2 regions of the Dyadobacter sp. AC419 genome follow, and region 2 is predicted to be linked to the other one. Evidence: riboswitches for the same ligand, from Rfam matches in the RefSeq annotation. Region 2 holds a riboswitch; the other holds the start of a gene.
The links. A riboswitch is a leader RNA that binds a small molecule or an ion and turns the genes downstream of it on or off. The one in region 2 is predicted to bind thiamine pyrophosphate.
Positions count from the first base shown of each region.

Region 1 (10,984 bases), on a different contig from region 2:
CTTCCAATCCGGAGCAAAAGCGCTTTCATACGAGCTCAAAAGGCATTGGCGACCTACGCATCTCGACCAGTTACTGGCTGAGAGATCCCTTGAAAATGCCAAAATTCAACATGTCGATTGGCGGTGGCGTTAAACTGCCTACGGGCGATAAGGCTGTGGAAGGGGAATTTCACAGATTGGACAAGGAAGGCAATGATTACACCATCGTAAAACCCCTTGACCAGTCTATTCAACTTGGTGACGGCACCGTAGGTTTCTTCCTGGAAACGCAGGGATATGTTTCTTTCTCTTCGAAAACAGCACTTTATTTTAACGGATTTTATTTGTCCAATCCCAAAGAACACAATGGCGTAAACCGCAATCCGCAATCTGCGACAATCGATCCAATAGTGGGCTATTTCGCTGCCGTGGACCAATTTGCAGCCAGACTTGGTGTGAGCCAGTCGCTTGGTGGCGGATTTTCGGTATTGCTAGGCGGTCGTGCGGAAGGCGTTCCTTCAGATGATCTGATCGGCAGCAGCAAAGGTTACCGCCGTCCGGGCTACGTAATTTCCGGCGAGCCAGGCGTTGCTTACATTAAAAACAAATTTTCAGCCTCCGCATCCGTGCCCATCGCACTCTATCGCAACCGCACGAAAAGCTATGCTGACAAGCAGGACGTTACAGGAAAAGCCCACGGAGACGCCGCTTTCGCGGATTACCTTATTTCATTCAGCGTAAGTCGGTGGTTTTAGAAATCCCGGAGAAAGGAAATGGTCGTACACAAAAATCCCAGAGGGATAAAATATCGGTAGAACCGAGAATGTCGAAAAACGCCAAAATCCCAGAGGGATAAAATATTGGTAGAATAAACGACGACGATAAAACGTCAAATCCCAGCGGAATGAAATATCCGGTAGAACCGGGAACGTCGAAAAACGCCAAAATCCCGGAGGGATGAAATATCGGTAGAATTCGGAACGACGACAAAGTTTAAAATCCCGGAGGGATGCAACAATGTGTACGCCGTTGCATCCCTCCGGGATTTAATATGTGCGTGTAAATTCGTTTCCTACCAATATTACATCCCGCTGGGATTGATTTCGTCCTTCACGTTTTTTGGCTACCAATATTACATCCCGCTGGGATTAATATTTGTCCGTCACTTTTTTTTTGCTACCGCTATTACATCCCGCTGGGATTTGGTATTACGCATTATACTTTTTTGCTACCGATATTTCATCCCTCCGGGATTTATCATTTCCAACTTGGAATGATCCGGCTGCCTTCTTCGGTTTCCTGGATGCTCAAATATGTTTGGATTTCCTGCTGCAAATCCTCGACGTGGCTGATGATGCCCACGATGCGGTTCTCTTTTCGCAATGATTTTAATGTTTCAAAAACGGTCTGTAACGCATTTTTGTCCAACGAACCAAAACCTTCGTCTAGGAAGAAGAAATTGTGTTTTGAGCCATTTCTGACGTGAATGTGATCCGCCAAGGCCAATGCTAATGACAATGCTGCCTGAAATTTCTGGCCGCCGGATAATGTTTTAAGCAAACGTAAATGTCCGCCATTGAGCAGATCGCGCACCCAGAAACTGTTGCCTTCGCCCAATTCCAAATGCAGCTGCTGGTGCGTCATTTGATGAAAACGATGATTTGCGGCCTGAATCAAATTTTGCAAGTAAATGCTCGACGCATAATCAACAAAACCACTCGAACGAAACAGCTTGGTCAGATCGTCTAAATGTTCTTTTCTCAACTGCAAACGTGCTTTTTCGGTTAGTAATGCTGCTTTTTTTGCCAGATCTTCTGCCATTTTTTTAAGCAACCGATCCAATCCGCCTTCTTCTTTGCGCTGCGCATTGAGCCTTTCCGTTAGCGACTCTTTTGCCTTGATAACCGCCTCATGCTTATCCGCATCATATTGCTGTTCCGGATTTTCCTTTAACAGATTTTCCAGATCCCGCGTCGTGGTGTCGATTGCATATTTAAAGGTTTCAATGGCCTTCCGTTCCGCATCTATTTGAATTGGTTTTTGTAAAATCACCTTGACCTCTTCTTCCGAATCAAATGCAAACGCTGCAATCTGCTCATTAATCTGAGTTTGCAAACGCGCAAGATCCTGGCGATTTGTTCCTAATGCAGTTTCCAAAGTCGCCTGCGCGCCGGAAAGCATATCTTTCTCCTTTTGCAATGCGTCAATTTGCTTTTCTGCCTGTTCAAAAAGCTGGGTAATTTCTTTATAACTGTTTTTCAGCGCGAAAATCTTCTCTGCGATCGGGGGCCTGTCATTCCCTTCAAATTCAGCCAGATCAACTTTTTCCAACTGCGCAGAAAGCGTTAGGACCGTGTTTTCAAAACGCAGGATCTCGTCTTTTAAGGCTTGAAGCGGCTTTTCTATCTTTTCAGTTTTTTCAAACTTTTCCGTTTCAAGCTTCACAGAAAGCGCTTTTATAGCGGTTTCTGCCTCCTTAATTTCAGATTGCGTTTTGCTGGCTTCATTAAAATGCTTTTCAAAACCAGCACGCTCAGTTTTATTGAATTTGCTCCAAACGAATTCATTTTCGTGCTTCTCGATCTTTTCCTTCGCTTCCACCCAACGCTGTTTGATGGCTGTTTTCAGCTTTTCCAGGTTCTCAATCTGGTTGTAAATACGCTCAATAGGCGACTGACGAAGCCGGATCGCTTTTTCCTTTTCTTCTAGCTTGATAATCTCATTTTCAGCCAGTTTAATTTCTTCCGCCACCGCATTATCTGCATGCATGACGAGCGGATGATCGGTCGCGCCGCAAAGCGGGCACGGTTCTCCGTCTACAATCGCCCCGGCATATTGTTGCAAAGCGAGCCTTGTGTGCAAGCCAAGCAAGTGCTGGCGCTGCTCCTTTGATTTTTTATCAATTTTTACAAAACACTGTTGCACAATGTCTTGCAACATATCCAACGAAATATTTTCCGGAAAACTTTCAGAAAGTAGCGACGCTAATTCCGCCAGTTTTGATGTTAGTAATTGCTGCTGAATGCCGATTTCCGCCTGTAAATTCTCCGCTTCATTTTTGATGGCCTGGCGGTTTTCGAGTAAAGTGTCACAAGTTGTAAACCAAGCTTTTACCAGGCTTAGCTCCTGAATGTCTGACAGTGCATTTTTGCGCAGTTCATTTTCAGATTCAGCATTGAGTTTTTGCTTTGCTAAGCGCTCGATTTCGCTTTCCTTGGCCTTCAACTGATCATTTCCTCTTGCTAATGCTTCCTTCCGCTTGGCTGCGGCTGATTTATTTTCGAGGATCTGAATTACTTTTTCCAGTTCGTCGGCTGCGTCGAGCAGTTCTTCGCGCTTGTCATATTGCGGTTTGAGGCGGACTATTGTTTCTTGCTGCTTATCAACCAATTTCAGCAAATCATCAAGCCTTAATTTATTGTTTTGATAAACTTTTTCATCTCGCTCAATATTAAGGTTAAGGCTGTTTTTTTGGTTTAAAATGGATTTGAAATGCAAAGAACACGTTTCAAAAGTCCTTAACATGGTCTCCCGCTCCTGCATCTGAGGTCGCTGGATTTCCAGTTGCTGCAACTGATTGCGCAATGCATTCACTTTCTCTGCAATGGCTTTCAGATTTTGAAAACTGCTTTCGAGTGCTGTTTGGACGAGCAGCTCATCATTGATATTCTTGATTTCCAGCCGGACTTCCGTTCTGCGTTTTTCCTCCGTTTCCACCATTTCAGGCGTGACCTCTCCGAGGCCGGTCAATTGACCGTCGACATTTGAAATGGCAAGATCATTTTTCTTAGTTAATGACCCAACATTCCGGCTCAGATCATACTTTTCAAGCTGAAAAAGCTCTTTCATCATCCGCGTCCGCTCTGCGTCGCGCAGCTCAATGAACTCCTGAAAGCGGCCTTGCGGAATGATGATCGTCCTGCGGAAATTGTCGTAACTGAGACCAATAATGCTTTCTGCATTCTCCGTTTCCGGAAGCGGAACCCAGTTTTCGTCCTGCCAGAAATAACCTCTCCGATCAAAGGTTTTTACTTCTTTGAAATTTTTGCTATTTCGTTTTCCGCGGACGGTAAATCTGTAACGCTCTGCATTTTTCCCCGCAACGCATTCAAAATCAATGGCTAACTCATCCGAACGCAGGTTCATCATGTTATATGTGCGGTCATCGCCCGACTTATTAAGCCGCTCGGTGTCGCCGTATAATGCAAATGTGATTGCTTCAAGAATGGAAGATTTCCCGCTCCCCACCGCGCCAAAAATCCCAAATAACGACGCATCGGTTAATGCATTGAAATGAATTTCCTGCTCGGTCTGGTAGGAATACAGACCTTTGATTTTTAGATAGATAGGGATCATTTGCTATAAACTTGCCAACAGATCGTCCAGATATTCCCGGCTGTTGCTTAATCTTGGAACTTTGTTTTGCCCGCCCAGTTTGTGGAGCTTGCCCATCCAGGCGTAAAACGTGCCCGATGGAACAAAATGGACTAGGGGCATGAGCAGCGCCATATCTTTATAACGCTTGGCGTCGTAATCCGAATTCACTTCGCGCAATGCTTCGTCCAGCAAGGTGATAAAATGGTCACGATCGTCCGGTTCTTTGGTAAATTCAATGATCCATTCGTGCCGCCCACGCGAGCCATCGCCCATATAAACGGGCCCGGCTGTATAATTTGCGACGAGCGAATCTGTCTTTTGCGCCGCGACCTTGATTGCATGATCTGCGTTTTCCACAATCACTTCTTCACCAAATGCATTGATAAAATGCTTTGTCCGGCCGCTTACTTTTACCCGGAACGGATAAGTTGACGTGAATTTAACCGTGTCACCGATCAGATAACGCCATAATCCGGCATTTGTAGAAATAACCAGTGCGTAATTTTTCCCAATCTCCACTTCATCCAAAAGTAATGCTTTGGGATGTGGTTTACCCACTTCTTCAACCGGCACAAATTCATAGAAAATGCCGTAATCAAGCATTAAGAGCATTTCCCCAATCCTGTTCACATCATCTTGAATGGCAAAAAAGCCTTCGGAAGCACTGTAAGTTTCCAGATATAAAACCTGGTCGGATGGAAAATATTTGGTCATAAATAAATCCCGATATGGCTCAAATGAAACGGCTCCATGCACGAAAACCTCAAAATTCGGCCACACTTCAAGCATATTCTTCTTGCCCGTCAGTTCGAGGATCTGATCGAGCAAAACAATGGTCCAGGTAGGCACGCCCAAGATGCTCGTTACATCTTCTTGCGAGCATATGGAAGCCATTTTCTCTAATTTGCTTTCCCAATGATCCATTAATGCGACGTCCAATGGCGGCGTGCGCATAAATTCAGCCCAGGAAGGCAGATTTTGCATTATAACCGCCGAAACATCGCCTATTTGGGTATAATCATCAAATGGATTTGCGTGCAAAGTGCCGCCTATGGATAAGCCTTTTCCATCAAAAACCATTGTATCGGGTCGGTTATTGATGAGCAATGTCATCATATCCTTCCCGCCTTCGTAATGGCATTCTTCCAATGCTTCGGGTGAAACTGGCAGAAATTTACTCCTGGCATTCGTGGTTCCCGAAGATTTTGAGAACCAATCGATCTGTGATGGCCACATCACATTGGGCTCGCCGCGCAGCACACGTTCGATATAAGGATAAATTTCTTCGTAAGTAGAAACGGGCACCTGATCCTGGAATTCCTTGATGGTCCGGATCTGGCCGTAATTGTATTTGCTTCCCCATTCCGTGTATCGCGCTGTTTCAATTAATTCAGAAAAAACGCGTTGCTGGGTCTCAATTGGGTATTTCATAAACTGCTCGATCCTTTCGAAGCGTCGCTTCAAAAACCAGACAGTCATATCGTTAACCAGCTTCATGAGTTAAATCAGTTAGGAACTTAGCATTGCAATTTGTAAAAATAGCAATAAAAAATGGTGAGCGAACAGTTTTTACACCTTCCCTCACCATTCAATTTAAGATCAATCTGTTACGATCTTGTACTAAATTTTCTATAAATAAAGAGCAGAATAACCGCTCCTAAAATAGCGATGAAAAGACTTCCAAAATTGAAACCATCCACTGTGCCGTAACCTAGCATTGAAGAAATCCAGCCACCCACAACGGCGCCCGCAATACCGATCAAAATTGTAACGATGAAACCGCCCGGGTCTTTACCAGGGTGAATTGCCTTTGCAATTGCGCCTGCAATCAGGCCGACGATGATCCAAGTGATGATTCCCATGTTTGTAGTTTAGATTAATGATGTTTCTACAATTACAAAAACCATGCCCTTTAGCGAATCTATCGATCAAAGAACATATTGCTATGCCCTGCCTTTTTCTGGATCGTAGACATTATTTCCTGTCCGTCTTCCTCCTGCAATGAGCGTGCAGTTCTGGTTTGCCGGGTGATGCGCGTGCCTGTAATGTTGAAAAGCGCTTCTCCGAGCAAAGGATCTTTCGGGCTTCCATACGGATAAAGCACATTGCCTTCGTTCACCGCAATGTCGGGCGTAAATCCGACGCTGTAATCTGACTTTTTATCTCTGTTTAACGATTTCGAGACAATGGGCTGCAATCCCCATTTTACCTTCTTTTTTGAATCTGTTAATGTTACTGAACCCACATTTTTGCCAACCGTTTTTCCGCCGACAAGCGTCACATTCATGTAAGGTTTCAGCCCATTGATCAAAAGCTCACTCGCGGAAGCGGAACGGGAAGAAACGAGAAAAACAACGTGATTCAGCTGATTACCAATGTTCTGGCTCTTGCTCGCAAACTTGTCGTAAAAGTAAGTTTCTCCGAATTTCTTCATATTCGTCTCGGTAACCTCGGTGTTATATTCTTTGTAATAAAAAATATCATTCGCGGTTGCCTTCGCAATCAGACTGGCAAGATTTGTGGCCGAGCTTACATATCCTCCCGGATTGTAACGCAGGTCAACGATCAACGCATTGACATTCGCATTTTTGAAATCATTAAAAATGTTGTCCAGCTTCTTGTCATACTGACCGTTATTGGCTTTATAAGGCTCCGGATTGAACTGATGGTAAACCACATAGCCAATTTTATTAGCGCCAATGTTATATAATGTGTCAAAGAAAACGGGATCTTCCTGGAAAACGATTGGTGTAACTTCACGCTTCGTCGCACCTTCTTCCAAAGCGCCTGCTGCATTGATACTCGCAAGCGTATAAGTGACTTTTTCCTGTGTATTAAGGAGTTTGCTGTAATTGCTGCCCGTTAGTTTCTGGTCATTCACACTGCTGAAAATGTCGCCCCTTTTGAAGCCTGCCTTAGCCGCAGGTGAATCCGGCAAAACATACAGCACGACGCCGATCACATTCTGGCTGCCCGTGGGGAAATATGTAAGCTTATATTCCATTCCCGATGTCTTCGTTTCGCCTCCTAATGAAGCCTGCAGCTCGTCAGCACTTTCCTGGATCCATGAAAAACGGTCGCCGTCCGGCCTCGCAACCGCGTCATAACGATATAAAAGTGATTCAAAAAAAGCAGCGGGATCTTTGGATAAATCGGGGGTTGCTGGCATATTATCGTTCCAATAATACCAGTATTTCATGTTTTCGTAAATCCACTGATTGGTCTCCGTTTCTGTGGCCGGATCCACATTTTTATCCTTGCACGAAAGCACCGACGCACCAATCAGCAGAAGTGCCAGAAATAATTTTATTTTCATAAATCACGCATTTGCTAAAAACACCTCTTCGATTATATCACAAGCCTGGTTCATCTGTTCTGCGTTGATCACCAATGGCGGTGCAAAGCGGATTTTGTTGCCGTGTGTAGGCTTGCAGAGCAATCCTTTTTCCATCATTTTGTAACAAAGGTCCATGGCTGTGGAGCTATCTTCCGTGTCATTGATCACAACCGCGTTCAGCAAACCCTTTCCTCTAACGACTTCAATCAGAGAACATTGTTGTTTCAAATCATTCATTCTGTTTCTAAAAAGCTGACCCATTTTTTCAGCATTTTCAGCCAGATTTTCATCTATAACCACTTGCAAAGCAGCAACCGTAACCGCACAAGCCAAAGGATTTCCGCCATATGTAGAACCGTGTTCGCCGGGTGCGATGGTCAGCATCACTTCGTTGTCCGCCAATGCTGCCGAAACAGGCATTACACCGCCTGAAAGCGCTTTTCCTAAAACCAGAATGTCTGGCTTAACGCCTTCCCAGTCGCAAGCAAGACGCTTCCCTGTGCGCCCGATGCCCGTTTGCACTTCGTCAGCAATGAAAAGCACATTGTATTTGGTACACAACTCCCGCACGCCTTTGAGATAACCTTCCTTAGGAACTACGACACCAGCCTCGCCCTGGATCGGCTCTACCATAAAACCGGCAATGTTGGGATCAGCTTTGAAGGCATTTTCCAATGCTTCCAGGTCATCAAAAGGGATTATTTCGAAACCAGGCAAAAACGGCCCGTAATCATTCGTGCTCGAAGGATCGGTTGAAGAAGAAATCGCAGCCAATGTCCTTCCCCAGAAGTTGCCCGAAGCGTAAACTGTTTTGGCTTTATCAGGCTCAATTCCTTTCACTTTATAAGCCCATTTCCGCGTCAGTTTCAAAGCCGTTTCTCCACCTTCCACCCCGGAATTCATCATCAGCACTTTATCAAACCCAAAATATTCGCAAAGAAACTGCTCACATTCTCCAAGCTTATCATTATAAAAAGCCCGCGAAGTCAATGTTAGCTTCTGCGCCTGCGCAATCATCGCATCCACAATCTTCGGATGACAATGCCCCTGACTAACAGCACTATAAGCAGACAAAAAATCCAGATATTGCTTCCCCTCCACATCCCAGACATGCACGCCCAGCCCACGTTCCAGCACAACCGGCATCGGCTTATAATTATGCGCGCCATAGCGATATTCCAGTTCCATCGCCTGCCGCGAAGCATTCATCTCAATCGTGTCTGTATAGTTAGCCATGGTAATTTTCGGGGTAGTCAGGTTGGTTTTATATGTTATGTAAAAATAAGGAAAAGCTTGAATCATCCGCTGTTCCGGCGTAGCTTTGCATGATAATCTCAAGGGGTGCCCTACCGAACGGGCTGAGATCAAACCCATATGACCTGATCCGGGTAATGCCGGCGTAGGGAGAGAAAAGCAACCATTTGATAGGTGGCCCCTGCCTGTTGTAACCAAACAATCGCAATGCGAAACGTTACTACCTATCTGTTTATACTTATAATCAGCACATTATCTTTCCGTTCTGCGTTTGCACAACGATCCATTTCCGGCCGAGTTTCCGATGCGGAAGACGGAAAAGCTTTGCCCGGAGCCACCATTAAAGCCGGCGAAATTCGTGGCACACAAACTGATGGTTCTGGGAATTTCAGCCTGCGCAACATTTCTGAGAACATTGCCACATTGGAAGTCTCTTACATCGGTTATCAAACCCAAAAGCTGCCCTTAACCAATGATAACCAGCTGGATATCAAGCTTACAAAAAGCACATTCCAAGCCGATGAAGTGATCATTAACGCAACCCGCGCCAATGACAAATCAGCCATGGCTTACAGCACCGTCACGGCAGAAGCCATTGATAAACAAAACCTTGGACAGGATTTACCTGTTCTGCTCAATTTCACTCCTTCGCTCGTAAGCACGAGTGATGCAGGTGCAGGCGTAGGTTACTCGGGCATTCGCATACGCGGCTCGGATGCGACGCGCATTAATGTGACGGTGAACGGAATTCCCTATAATGATGCAGAAAGTCAGGGCGTTTTCTGGGTCAATATGCCGGATTTTGCCTCTTCGGTGAGCAGCATTCAGATTCAGCGCGGGGTGGGAACTTCGACGAACGGCTCAGGGGCGTTTGGGGCGACGGTGAACATTAACACCAATGCTTTCAGACAGGAAGCTTATGCGGAATTGAACAACTCTTACGGCTCGTTTAACACATTCAAAAATACATTGAAAGTGGGTTCGGGGCTGATTAAGGACAAGTTTACATTTGATGCAAGGCTGTCGCGTGTTTCCTCCGACGGTTATGTGGACCGGGCTTCTTCGGAATTGCATTCCTATTATTTATCGGGAGGCTATTTTGGTAAAAAGAGTTTTGTGCGGGTGAATGTGTTTTCTGGAAACGAGCGCACTTATCAATCCTGGAATGGCGTGCCGGAGGCCAAGTTGCGCGGCGATCGGGAAGGCATTTTGAGTTACATTGAACGGAATGGTTTGGGTGAAAAGGATGCGCAGAATTTGCTGGAATCGGATAACCGGACTTATAATTCTTACACCTATAAAAACGAGGTCGACAACTATCGCCAGGATCATTATCAGATCGTTTCGTCGCACAATTTGAGCGACAAATGGATCTTCAACCTCAATGCATTTCTGGTGCGCGGACTGGGTTATTATGAGCAGTCGCGCAATGGGGATGATTACAGCAAGTACAATCTGCCTAATGTCGTGGTTGGCCAGGATACGCTGACCAGCACGGATCTAATTCGTCGCCGCTGGCTGGATAATTACTTTTACGGCTCCACTTTTTCATTGGAATACAACAGTTTCAAAAAGCTGACTGCGAGCTTCGGCGGCGGTTATAATTATTACGACGGCGATCACTACGGCCGCATTATCTGGGCGCGCAATGCGGGTAACATTGAAAACGACCATCAATATTATTACAGCAAAGGCATTAAGAAGGATTTCAACATTTACGGAAAGGTTTATTACCAGCTTACACCAAAACTGAATGCATTCGCTGATCTGCAATTCCGCAGCGTAAACCACAACATTCAAGGCACGGACAATGATCAAATTGCATTGGCCACGGACGAATCTTATTCGTTTTTCAATCCAAAAGCAGGCTTAACCTATCAATTAGCAGATCAAAGTTCGGTTTACGCTTCTTACAGCGTCGGAAATCGTGAGCCGAACCGGGATGATTTTACTTCCTCCACGGCTGGTTTATTTCCAAAGAGTGAGCAGTTGCAGAATGTGGAAGCTGGCTTTAAAACACAGCGTGGCATATTCGCG
Region 1 covers NZ_CEEDCD010000024.1:62,694-73,677, forward strand. The annotation lists gene AC0IYG_RS22515 (hypothetical protein) at 1-734, shown strand, start outside; gene AC0IYG_RS22520 (AAA family ATPase) at 1,237-4,335, opposite strand; gene AC0IYG_RS22525 (GH3 auxin-responsive promoter family protein) at 4,339-5,853, opposite strand; gene AC0IYG_RS22530 (GlsB/YeaQ/YmgE family stress response membrane protein) at 5,964-6,218, opposite strand; gene AC0IYG_RS22535 (S41 family peptidase) at 6,278-7,672, opposite strand; gene rocD (ornithine--oxo-acid transaminase) at 7,676-8,929, opposite strand; TPP riboswitch at 9,021-9,117, shown strand; gene AC0IYG_RS22545 (TonB-dependent receptor) at 9,155-10,984, shown strand, end outside.
Region 1: it holds a riboswitch for thiamine pyrophosphate, as region 2 does, so the genes downstream of both, AC0IYG_RS22545 (TonB-dependent receptor) here and thiC (phosphomethylpyrimidine synthase ThiC) in region 2, are expected to answer to the same signal.

Region 2 (10,984 bases):
GCGCCAGCGATTTTCGGACCATTAATGAACATTACCGGATCAATTTTAGCATCGTGGTGGCAAGGCAAACCGACCGGCGATGAAGAGACGTACGTGGAGACCGGAAGGGCACATTAAAAGCAAATCCCAGAGGGATGACATATTGGTGCCTGCCGCGCGGTAGGAAAAAAGGGAGATGTGAAAATGTAAATCCCGGAGGGATGTAATATAGGTAGCAAACCACGAACGGATCTAAAAATGTAAATCCCGGAGGGATGTAACAACGTGCATGCTGTTACATCCCTCCGGGATTTACATTTTATAGAAGCCATTCATTTGCTACGGATATGGTGTTCCTCCGGGACCATATAATACTTCATTTATGATGTAGCTCGGCTCTCGTGTTATTATTTGGTTAATCGCTGAACGGCACCACCTTGTGAAGCTGTTCAAATTTAAAGATCAAAATAATTTGTCTCAATTGCACAGTGTCTGTCTGAAAACTTTGCTTGTCAACAATTTTTCGATTTCTCAAAATTTCAACTATACCACTCTTTGACTAATCTTTTGAGTTCATAATCTCTGAAAGCGTTAACAAGTCACTTTTGAATCCAAGCCGGCTATCTCTAATATAAGCTAAACTGTAAGACTGGCCGATAATCACATATGCCGACATAATAACAATCGTCACCAGGACAACTGATAACGTAAAGAAAGCTGCATTCCAAGGGCCCATGTATATAATTGATTAGAATTCAGCATGAGTAACGTCATATGACAACAATTAAATAAAGAGAATTGAAACGAAAGAATTGAGTTTTTAAGAGGTTAATATCAATATATTAACGGTGAAAAAGCTGACTAAGGAATAATAAATGTGTGAGGCGGGAGCGCATTGACAGTCTAGTAAAACGCCAATCTCGGAGGGATACAATATTTGGTAGCCGCAAGGCGGTTAAAAATAATTTACGCCTAGCAAAAAGCAAATCCCGGAGGGATGTAACGACGTGCACGCTGTTACATCCCTCCGGGGTTTTTTATATCGGACATGTTTTCCGATGGCTACCAATATTATATCCCTCCGGGATTTCTATTTTTTGTATCTTTTTGGATTCCTACCGCGCGGCGGCCACCAATGTTACATCGCTCCGCGATTTATTCCTCAATCTTCCTCCAACAACAACTGCATAAACACCAAATCCAACCACTGGTCAAACTTATATCCAACTTCCTTCAAATAACCCTTTTCAACAAACCCATATTTTTTGTGAAATTCAATGCTGCCGCGGTTGGCGGCGTCTATGCCGGCGATCATGCTGTGCAGGCCGGATTCTCGGGCGCGCTGGATTAAACTGCCTAACAGCTTCCCTCCCACGCCAAGTCCTCTTGATTTTTCATCAAGGTAAATCGAATGTTCTACGCTGAATTTGTATCCGATTTTTGGGCGGAAAATGTTATAGGAGCCGTATCCGATCACTTTCCCTTCCCTTTCCGCGACAATTACGGGCATGCCGTCATTGAACATTTTCTCAAACCATTCCCTTTGCTCGTCCAGCGTCCGGGGTTCGTAATCGTAAATGGCGGTGGTGTTGAGAATGGCGTGATTAATAATTTCCAACAGGGAGGGCAAATCCTTGGGAGCAGCGCTTCTGATAATAAGATCCATCAAAATAACGTAGGTTCGATATAATTGGTAAATACGACCTTAAAGTTACCCGATAATTCTTAAAATAAAAGTGATCCCATTTAGCCAATTGCCGCTCTTTTGTACGGTTAATTTTTGAAAATACATTTTTTCAGATAGCTTTGTCCAAACTTTAGGGGTGTCCCGATATGCGGACTGAGATAATACCCTTTGAACCTGATGCAGTTAGTACTGCCGAAGGGAAAAGTAAGAGATACTGCTATTGTATCTCAATGTATCTTTCCAAAAAAAGGTCCATTCCTGAAGTTTTTCTCAAAAACGTTATTCGGAATGGAAATTATCATCAACGGTCAAGCACGCGAATTTTCTGAACCGCTCTCGGTCCAGCAGTTATTATCTGATCTTTTTCCAGCACAGGTCAAAGGAGTTGCAGTCGCTGTAAATCAGTCTGTTATTCCCAAATCTGCATGGGCCGTTCACCCGCTGCAACCGCACGACCAGGTGATGCTGATCACCGCCACACAAGGCGGCTAGCCTCCATTCCGCCCATTTGTTTATCCTTAATCCAACATTTTATGAAGACTGAAAAAACGCCACAGAGCGGCAGTGTGACCACGGATCCATTTCCGAATTCAAGGAAAATTTATGTAAAAGGAAGCCTGCATAATGTGTCCGTGGCCATGCGTGAAATTGCATTGACGGACACGCGTTTGCATGGAAGAGCTGGTCAGGTGGAGAAGAATGCACCTTTGACGGTCTACGATACAAGCGGCCCGTTCACGGATCCGAATGTTGAAATTGATGTAAAAAAAGGACTTCCTGCTTTGCGTGCGGAGTGGATCCAGCCGCGGCAGGATGTGGAGCAACTGGAAAGCATCAGCTCTGATTATGGTCGGCAGCGAATGGCAGATCCGTCGCTCGAACCATTGCGTTTTGCGCACATTACCAAACCGTTCCGTGCCAAGCCGGGTGCGAATGTCTCCCAATTGCATTACGCCAAAAAGGGAATCATCACAGCTGAAATGGAATACATTGCAATCCGTGAAAACCAGCGTATCCAGGAAAATCTGTTGGAATTAAATGGCAAAGCTGGTTCGCTTTCGCATCAGCATCGCGGCCATAGCTTTGGCGCGAATACGCCGGTTAACTTCATCACGCCAGAATTTGTGCGCTCGGAAGTGGCGGCGGGCCGCGCGGTGATCCCGGTTAACATTAACCACCCGGAAAGCGAGCCGATGATCATTGGGCGCAACTTTTTGGTAAAAATCAATGCGAACATTGGTAACTCCGCGGTGTCTTCCACCATTGAGGAAGAAGTCGAAAAAGCCGTTTGGGCCTGCCGCTGGGGCGCTGACACAATCATGGATCTTTCCACTGGCAAGAACATTCACGAAACCCGCGAGTGGATCATCCGCAATTCACCCGTCCCAATCGGCACCGTTCCGATTTACCAGGCTTTGGAAAAAGTGAATGGAAAAGCTGAAGATCTGACCTGGGAACTGTTCCGCGACACGCTCATTGAGCAGGCCGAGCAAGGCGTGGATTATTTCACAATTCACGCTGGCGTGTTGCTGCGTTACATTCCGCTTACTGCCAAAAGGATCACAGGAATTGTTTCCCGAGGTGGTTCTATCATGGCTAAATGGTGCTTGGCGCATCACAAGGAAAACTTCCTTTACACGCATTTTGAGGAGATTTGTGAGATTATGAAGGCTTATGACGTTGCCTTTTCGCTGGGCGATGGCTTGCGTCCGGGCTGCATTGCCGATGCTAATGATGCGGCACAATTTTCAGAGCTGGAAACTTTGGGTGAGCTGACCAAAATCGCCTGGAAGCATGATGTTCAGACCATAATCGAAGGTCCTGGTCACGTGCCCATGCATTTGATAAAGGAAAATATGGAGAAGCAACTGGAACATTGCCAGGAAGCGCCATTTTATACATTAGGGCCTTTAACAACCGACATTGCACCTGGTTATGATCACATTACGTCGGCAATTGGTGCAGCCATGATCGGCTGGTTCGGGACGGCAATGCTTTGTTATGTGACGCCGAAAGAGCATTTGGGACTGCCTAACAAAAAGGACGTTAAGGACGGTGTGATCACTTATAAAATCGCCGCCCACGCCGCTGACCTCGCAAAAGGTCACCCGGGAGCGCAATATCGCGACAATGCATTGAGCAAAGCCCGTTTTGAATTCCGCTGGGAAGATCAATTCAACTTGTCTCTCGATCCGGAAACGGCCAAATCCTTCCACGACGAAACATTACCAGCCGAAGGTGCCAAAATCGCGCATTTCTGCTCCATGTGCGGGCCCAATTTCTGCTCCATGAAAATCACGCAGGACGTGCGCGATTATGCAGATGAGCATGGCTTGAATGAGGACGCAATTGCAGAAGGCATGGAGGAAAAGTCGCGGGAGTTCGCGAGTCTGGGCAGTCAGATTTACTTATAATATGGAACTGATCGCGATTTCGCATCCTGAATTTCTTCCGAACGAAGCCGAGCGTATAAACGCTTTGTTTCGTGCTGGATTAATACGCCTGCATATCAGGAAACTGCATTGTAATGTCGCTGACCTGAGTCAACTAATCGGAGAAATTGGCCCTGCTTTTCATGCCAACATTGCCTTGCATTCACATCATGAACTTGCGGCAGAATTTGGCATCACCAGGCTTCACTTTCCGGAAAAGCTAAGGCAAGAGACGCCGGATTTTATGTTGGGGAAGTTGAGAAATGCTGGCTTCAAGCTTAGCACTTCGATTCATGATATTAATGCGCTTAACGGACTTTCTAAGGCTTTTGATTACACATTCTTCGGGCCGGTTTTTGACAGCATTTCCAAGAAAGATTATCAGCGGGTTATTAATGATGATTTCTATTTGAAAGAAGAACAAAAAACTGTCAAAGTGATCGCTATTGGAGGAATTGATCATTCCAATATCGATAAACTCAAAAAAATGAACTTCGACGGCGCAGCCCTGCTAGGAGCAATCTGGCACTCAGAATCTCCATTTCCAAACTTTGCCGTTGGCTTAAGCCAACGGCAATTGAGATTAGAATCAGATTTGGATTTGAATTCAGATTTAGATTTAGATTTAGATTTCAATTCAGATTTGAAAAAAATTGAAAGGCTGCATTTTATTTCTAATCAAACATTGGAAATGAGCCATTTGGACAGCATTAACCTGGCATTGAAAGCCGGCTGCCGGTGGATCCAATTGCGGGTTAAAGATCAAGAGGAAAATCAAGTTCTTGGCATTGCAAAAGCTGCAAAATTACTTTGTGATAACTATTCTGCAAAGTTGATTATCAACGATTTCCCAAACATTGCGAGGGAAATTCATGCTTATGGCTTGCATCTTGGCCTCAATGACATGCCCATTCCAGAAGCGCGGAAAATCGTTGGTCAAAACATGATCATCGGCGGCACGGCCAATACATTTGAAGACATCCTCTTGCGGGCCAACGAAGGCGCTGATTACATTGGACTAGGGCCGTTTCGATTTACCAAAACCAAGCGAAATCTCAGTCCGATATTAGGTTTGGAAGGTTATCATGAATTGATGCAAAGGTTGGTTGGGGCGAACATTAAAATCCCGATTATCGCCATTGGCGGCATTTTGCATGACGACATTCCTGATCTGGTCGCAACCGGCGTGTATGGTGTTGCCATGTCTTCTGCATTGATCCAATCCAGCGAAAGAAAACAAACCGTCCAAAAAATCGAAGAATTATTATGTTAAAAATCGCAGATAAAACATTTGAGTCGCGGCTTTTTACAGGGACTGGCAAGTTCAGTTCTGCCGCATTAATGGAAGAATCATTGCTGGCCTCAGGCTCTGAACTGGTGACGGTGGCCTTGCGTCGGGTTGATTTGAATGATAGTCAGGACGATATGCTTTTGCATTTGAAACATCCGCACATTCATTTGTTACCGAACACATCCGGGGTCAGGAATGCGAAGGAAGCAGTTTTCGCAGCCCAGTTAGCGCGGGAAGCATTGGAAACAAACTGGCTCAAACTGGAAATCCACCCGGATCCAAAATATCTCCTCCCCGACCCGATTGAAACGCTTAAAGCGGCTGAGGAATTGGCCAAACTTGGATTCGTAATCCTCCCTTACATTCATGCGGATCCCGTATTGTGCAAAAGATTGGAAGAAGCTGGCGTGGCCGCTGTCATGCCACTTGGCTCACCCATTGGCAGCAATAAGGGTTTGAAAACGATTGATTTTCTCGAAATAATCATTGAGCAAAGTAATGTTCCGGTGATTGTGGATGCAGGAATCGGCTCGCCTTCGGATGCTGCAAAAGCCATGGAAATTGGTGCAGATGCGATTTTGGTAAATACAGCCATTGCGGTTGCGGGCGATCCGGTGGCGATGGCGGAAGCATTCAAACTGGCTGTGAAAGCTGGCCGCATGGCTTTTGAAGCGCGTTTGGGAAAACAGAAACATTATGCTGTGGCAAGCAGCCCGTTAACCGCATTTCTGGATTATGAGCTTTAAGGACAAATTCGAAACCTATCATTGGGATGAGGTCAAAGCCAGCATTTATGCCAAGACTTCTGCCGATGTGCAAGCAGCGCTTTGCGCAAGAAAACGGACACTGGAAGATTTCAAAGCGCTGATTTCGCCTGCCGCTGCGGACTTTTTGGAGCGTATGGCGCAGCTCAGCCACAGTTTGACGCAAAAGCGTTTTGGCAAAACCATGCAAATGTATGTGCCGCTGTATTTGTCCAACGAATGCACCAATATTTGCACTTACTGCGGGTTCAGTCTGGATAATAAGGTGCGGCGGAAGACACTTTCAAAGGCGGAGATTTTGCGGGAAGTGGAGGTGATCAAATCTTTGGGTTATGACCATGTTTTGCTGGTAACCGGCGAAGCAAATCAGACGGTGCACACAGCATATTTTAAGGAAGTAATCGAGTTGATACGCCCTTATTTTTCACAGATTTCAATGGAAGTCCAGCCGCTGGAAACCGCAGAATATGAGGAATTGATCACATTGGGGCTATATTCAGTTTTGATTTATCAAGAAACTTATCATAAAGAAGATTACAAAAAGCACCATCCAAAGGGCAAGAAATCAAACTTCAATTATCGCCTCGAAACGCCTGACAGACTTGGAGCTGCCGGAATTCACAAAATGGGATTGGGCGTTTTAATTGGCCTGGAAGACTGGCGCACAGACAGTTTCTTTACCGCCGCGCACCTGCAATATCTCGAACGAACCTACTGGCAAACGCGTTATAGTTTATCTTTTCCAAGGCTTCGGCCGTTTTCCGGTGGACTCGAACCAAAGGTAGAAATGACCGATCGGGAGCTTGTACAGCTGATTTGCGCGTATCGGATCACGAACGAGGAGGTGGAAATTTCGCTATCGACACGCGAATCTGAGAAATTCAGGGATCATTGCATTCAGCTTGGCGTTACGTCAATCAGTGCAGGTTCCAAAACGAATCCGGGGGGTTATGCGGTCGAGCCGGAGTCATTGGAACAGTTCGAGATTTCGGATGAACGGAGTCCGGCGGAGGTCGCGGCAATGATTCGAGCGAGGGGTTATGAGCCGGTTTGGAAGGATTGGGACCAGGTTTTTGTTCAATGATGAAATGAGTAAATATGTTTGAGCAACAGGAACGGAGACGTTATAGCAGACAAATCTTATTGCCAGAAATGGGCCTGATCGGTCAGGAAAGGCTTAAAGCCGCAAAAGTGCTGGTTGTAGGCGCTGGCGGTTTGGGCTGTCCGGTGCTGCAATATCTGGTCGCAGCTGGCGTCGGACACATTGGCATTGTCGACGATGATGCCGTGGATATCAGCAATCTGCACCGCCAGATCCTGTATTCCGCGGCGGACATTGGTAAGAGCAAAGTACTGACGGCCATTGAGAAGTTGCAAGTGCAAAATCCTTTTGTCAAACTGACGCCTTTCAATGTTCGTTTGCAGGAGGATAATGTGAATCAAATCATCCAGGATTACGATGTGATCATTGATGGCTCGGACAATTTCCCGACGCGTTATTTGGTCAATGATGCGTGTGTTGAACTCGATAAACCATTGATTTTCGGCTCTATCCTGCGTTTTGAAGGACAAGTTTCGGTTTTCAATTACAAAGGCGGCCCTACTTACCGTTGCCTTTTTCCTGACGCCGAAGAAGGCGACAACTGCGCAGAAGCTGGCGTGATCGGCATCCTACCCGGAATGATCGGCACTTATATGGCCAACGAGGCAGTCAAAATCATTTGCGAAATCGGCGAACCATTATCCGGAAAATTGTTGGTTATGAATGCATTAACCAACGCAACGAGCATTTTCAAATTTTCAAGATCCGAACAATTCACTTCACCTGAATCAAAAGCAAAGCGAAAACCAGAATCTCTAAGCAATCAGCCAGCCGAGCCAAAAGAACTCACATTCGAAGCATTCGAACGCATCGAAGCTTCCTATCCGGACCAGATTTACCTCGTAGACGTGAGGGAATACAACGAATTCGAAGCCGACAATTTCGGCGGAATCAACGTCCCCCTATCCGAAGTCCCCGACATTCTTCCAACATTGCCTCCAAACAAAACCATCGTATTCTACTGCCAAACCGGAAAACGCAGCGCCCAAGCAGCCAAGTTGCTCGCGCAAAGCGGTTTTGAAGGAGCGAGTTTCTGGGCTGGGAATTGGTAAGCCGATCGGAAAACCAATGAGAAATTATTTCAGATTTCGTTAATTCGTTGAGTTCATTCAGTGAATTTAGCTAAATTCGTTGAGTTCATTCAACGAGTTTACGAGATGGTGTATTCAAGATATATTATCGCTGCACTGCAGGACAAGTTAAAGTCTAACAAAGTCTTGGTGCTTACAGGCGCACGACGGGTCGGAAAAACTTTTCTACTTAATCAGCTGCAATCTGGTTTTGATGGAAAATCCCTTTTCATGAATGGTGAAGACCTTGACGTAATTGAGCTCCTAACCGACCGGAGAGTTGCGTCTTTTCAGCGCTGGGCTGGAAATCTGGATCTGCTTATTCTCGATGAAGCCCAGGTTATTCCTGAAATCGGGAAATCCTTAAAATTGCTTATCGATTCATTTCCGAATTTGACAATTCTTGCCAGCGGTTCATCAGCTTTCGAACTTTCTAATCAAACAGGCGAACCGTTAGTGGGCAGACAAATCAATTTCCAATTATTCCCCTTAGCACATCTTGAATTGGCTCAGAAAGAGAATTTTCTTGAAACACGACAAAATCTGGAAAACAGGCTCATTTTTGGAAGCTATCCTGATGTCGCGCAACTTACTAACTCAGAGGAGCAAACGGATTATTTGAAAGGGCTGGTAAACGCGTATTTATTGAAGGATATTTTAATGTTCGAACAAGTGCGCTATTCACATAAAATGCTTCAACTACTGCAATTGGTGGCTTATCAGATCGGGCAAGAGGTTTCTTTGGAAGAGCTTTCCAAAGCATTGCAGATCGATCGCAATACAGTCGAAAGATATCTCGATTTGTTTTCAAAAGTGTTTATCATTTTTCGCATCGGCGGTTACAGTAAAAATCTCAGAAAGGAGGTTACCAAGTCTTCCAAGTGGTATTTTTTTGATAATGGGATCAGAAATGGGTTAATCAACAACTTCGCCCCTATTATACAGCGTCAGGACGTGGGTGCCCTTTGGGAAAATTATCTGGTTGCTGAACGCGTAAAATACAACACATACACGCGAACATTTCCTTACACTTATTTTTGGCGAACATATGATCAGCAAGAGCTGGACTGGCTCGAATTGAAAAATGAACAACTCGCTGGCTATGAATTTAAATGGAATGACAGTAAAGTGAAGTTTCCTAAGGCTTTCGTTGAAGCATACCCGAAAGCGAAAACCAATTGGATCACACGAGACAATTACACTGATTTTTTAACGGGCATTATCTAGCCATTCTATACTTTTTCCCAGCACTTTCATGACCATTAAACATATCCTGCGTTGCCTCTTTGTGAGTTTGATTATACTTAACATTAAACAAACAGGTCTAGCCCAAACCACCCAAAAACCCGTCACCATCGAAGTCAACCTCAGCGTTGATAAAGGCCCGGCGAAGCCGATTTGGGCTTGGTTTGGTTATGATGAGCCGAATTATACTTACATGAAAGATGGCAAGAAATTGCTGACGGAAATTTCGCAGTTGAGCAAAGTGCCCGTTTATGTGCGGGCGCATAGTATGCTCGTAACGGGCGATGGCGTGGCGGCTTTGAAGTGGGGTTCGACGAATGTTTATACGGAAGACAAGCACGGGAAGCCGGTTTATGACTGGACCATTGTTGATAAAATTTTTGACACATACATTGAACGCGGCATGCGGCCGATTGCCCAAATTGGTTTTATGCCCGAAGCATTATCGTCCAAACCGCAGCCATACAGGCATTTCTGGAAGCCCGGTGACAATTACAACGACATTTACACAGGCTGGGCTTATCCGCCGAATGACTACAAAAAGTTTGCTGAACTCGTATTTCAATGGGTGAAACATTCGATTGAACGTTATGGCAAAAAAGAGGTCGAAACTTGGTATTGGGAGCTTTGGAATGAACCGAACATTGGTTACTGGAAAGGGACGACCGAGGAATATATCAAAATGTATGACTATTCGGCGGACGCTGTGAAACGAGCTTTGCCTACTGCAAAAATCGGCGGACCGGAGGTTACCGGGCCAAATTGGGATGTATCCGCAAAATTTTTCAGGGCATTTCTGGATCACGTTGTGAGCGGCAAAAATTATGTAACGGGCAAAACCGGCTCGCCACTGGACTTCATCACATTCCACGCAAAAGGCAATCCTAAGGTCGTTGATGGCATTGTGCGAATGGATATGGGAACACAATTGCGCGACATTGACAAGGGATTTGAAATCGTCGCCTCCTACCCGAGCCTGAAAAAACTGCCCATTATCATCGGCGAATCCGATCCGGAAGGGTGCGCGGCTTGCTCAGAAGATCTGCATCCGCAAAATGCATATCGCAATGGCACCATGTATTCGAGTTACACAGCTGCGTCTTTTGCCCGGAAACATGAATTGGCTGATGCGCGAGGCGTCAATCTGCTCGGTGCGGTAACCTGGGCTTTTGAATTTGAGGATCAGCCTTGGTTCAGGGGTTTCCGCGATCTTGCGACGAAGGGCGTTGACAAGCCGGTTTTGAATGTGTTCAGAATGTTCGGGATGATGGATGGAAACCGGGTTGAAGTGAAGCAAAATCTGGCTTATAATTTTGAAAAACTGAAAAACGAAAGTGTGCGTGGCGAGCGTGATATCAATGCATTTGCCACAAAGAACGACCGGGAAGCGGCAATAATGGTCTGGAATTATCAT
Region 2 covers NZ_CEEDCD010000015.1:385,489-396,472, reverse strand. The annotation lists gene AC0IYG_RS09280 (bile acid:sodium symporter family protein) at 1-117, shown strand, start outside; gene AC0IYG_RS09275 (GNAT family N-acetyltransferase) at 1,142-1,645, opposite strand; TPP riboswitch at 1,789-1,884, shown strand; gene thiS (sulfur carrier protein ThiS) at 1,844-2,158, shown strand; gene thiC (phosphomethylpyrimidine synthase ThiC) at 2,200-4,080, shown strand; gene AC0IYG_RS09260 (thiamine phosphate synthase) at 4,082-5,371, shown strand; gene AC0IYG_RS09255 (HisA/HisF-related TIM barrel protein) at 5,365-6,135, shown strand; gene thiH (2-iminoacetate synthase ThiH) at 6,125-7,237, shown strand; gene moeB (molybdopterin-synthase adenylyltransferase MoeB) at 7,252-8,307, shown strand; gene AC0IYG_RS09240 (ATP-binding protein) at 8,413-9,552, shown strand; gene AC0IYG_RS09235 (GH39 family glycosyl hydrolase) at 9,581-10,984, shown strand, end outside.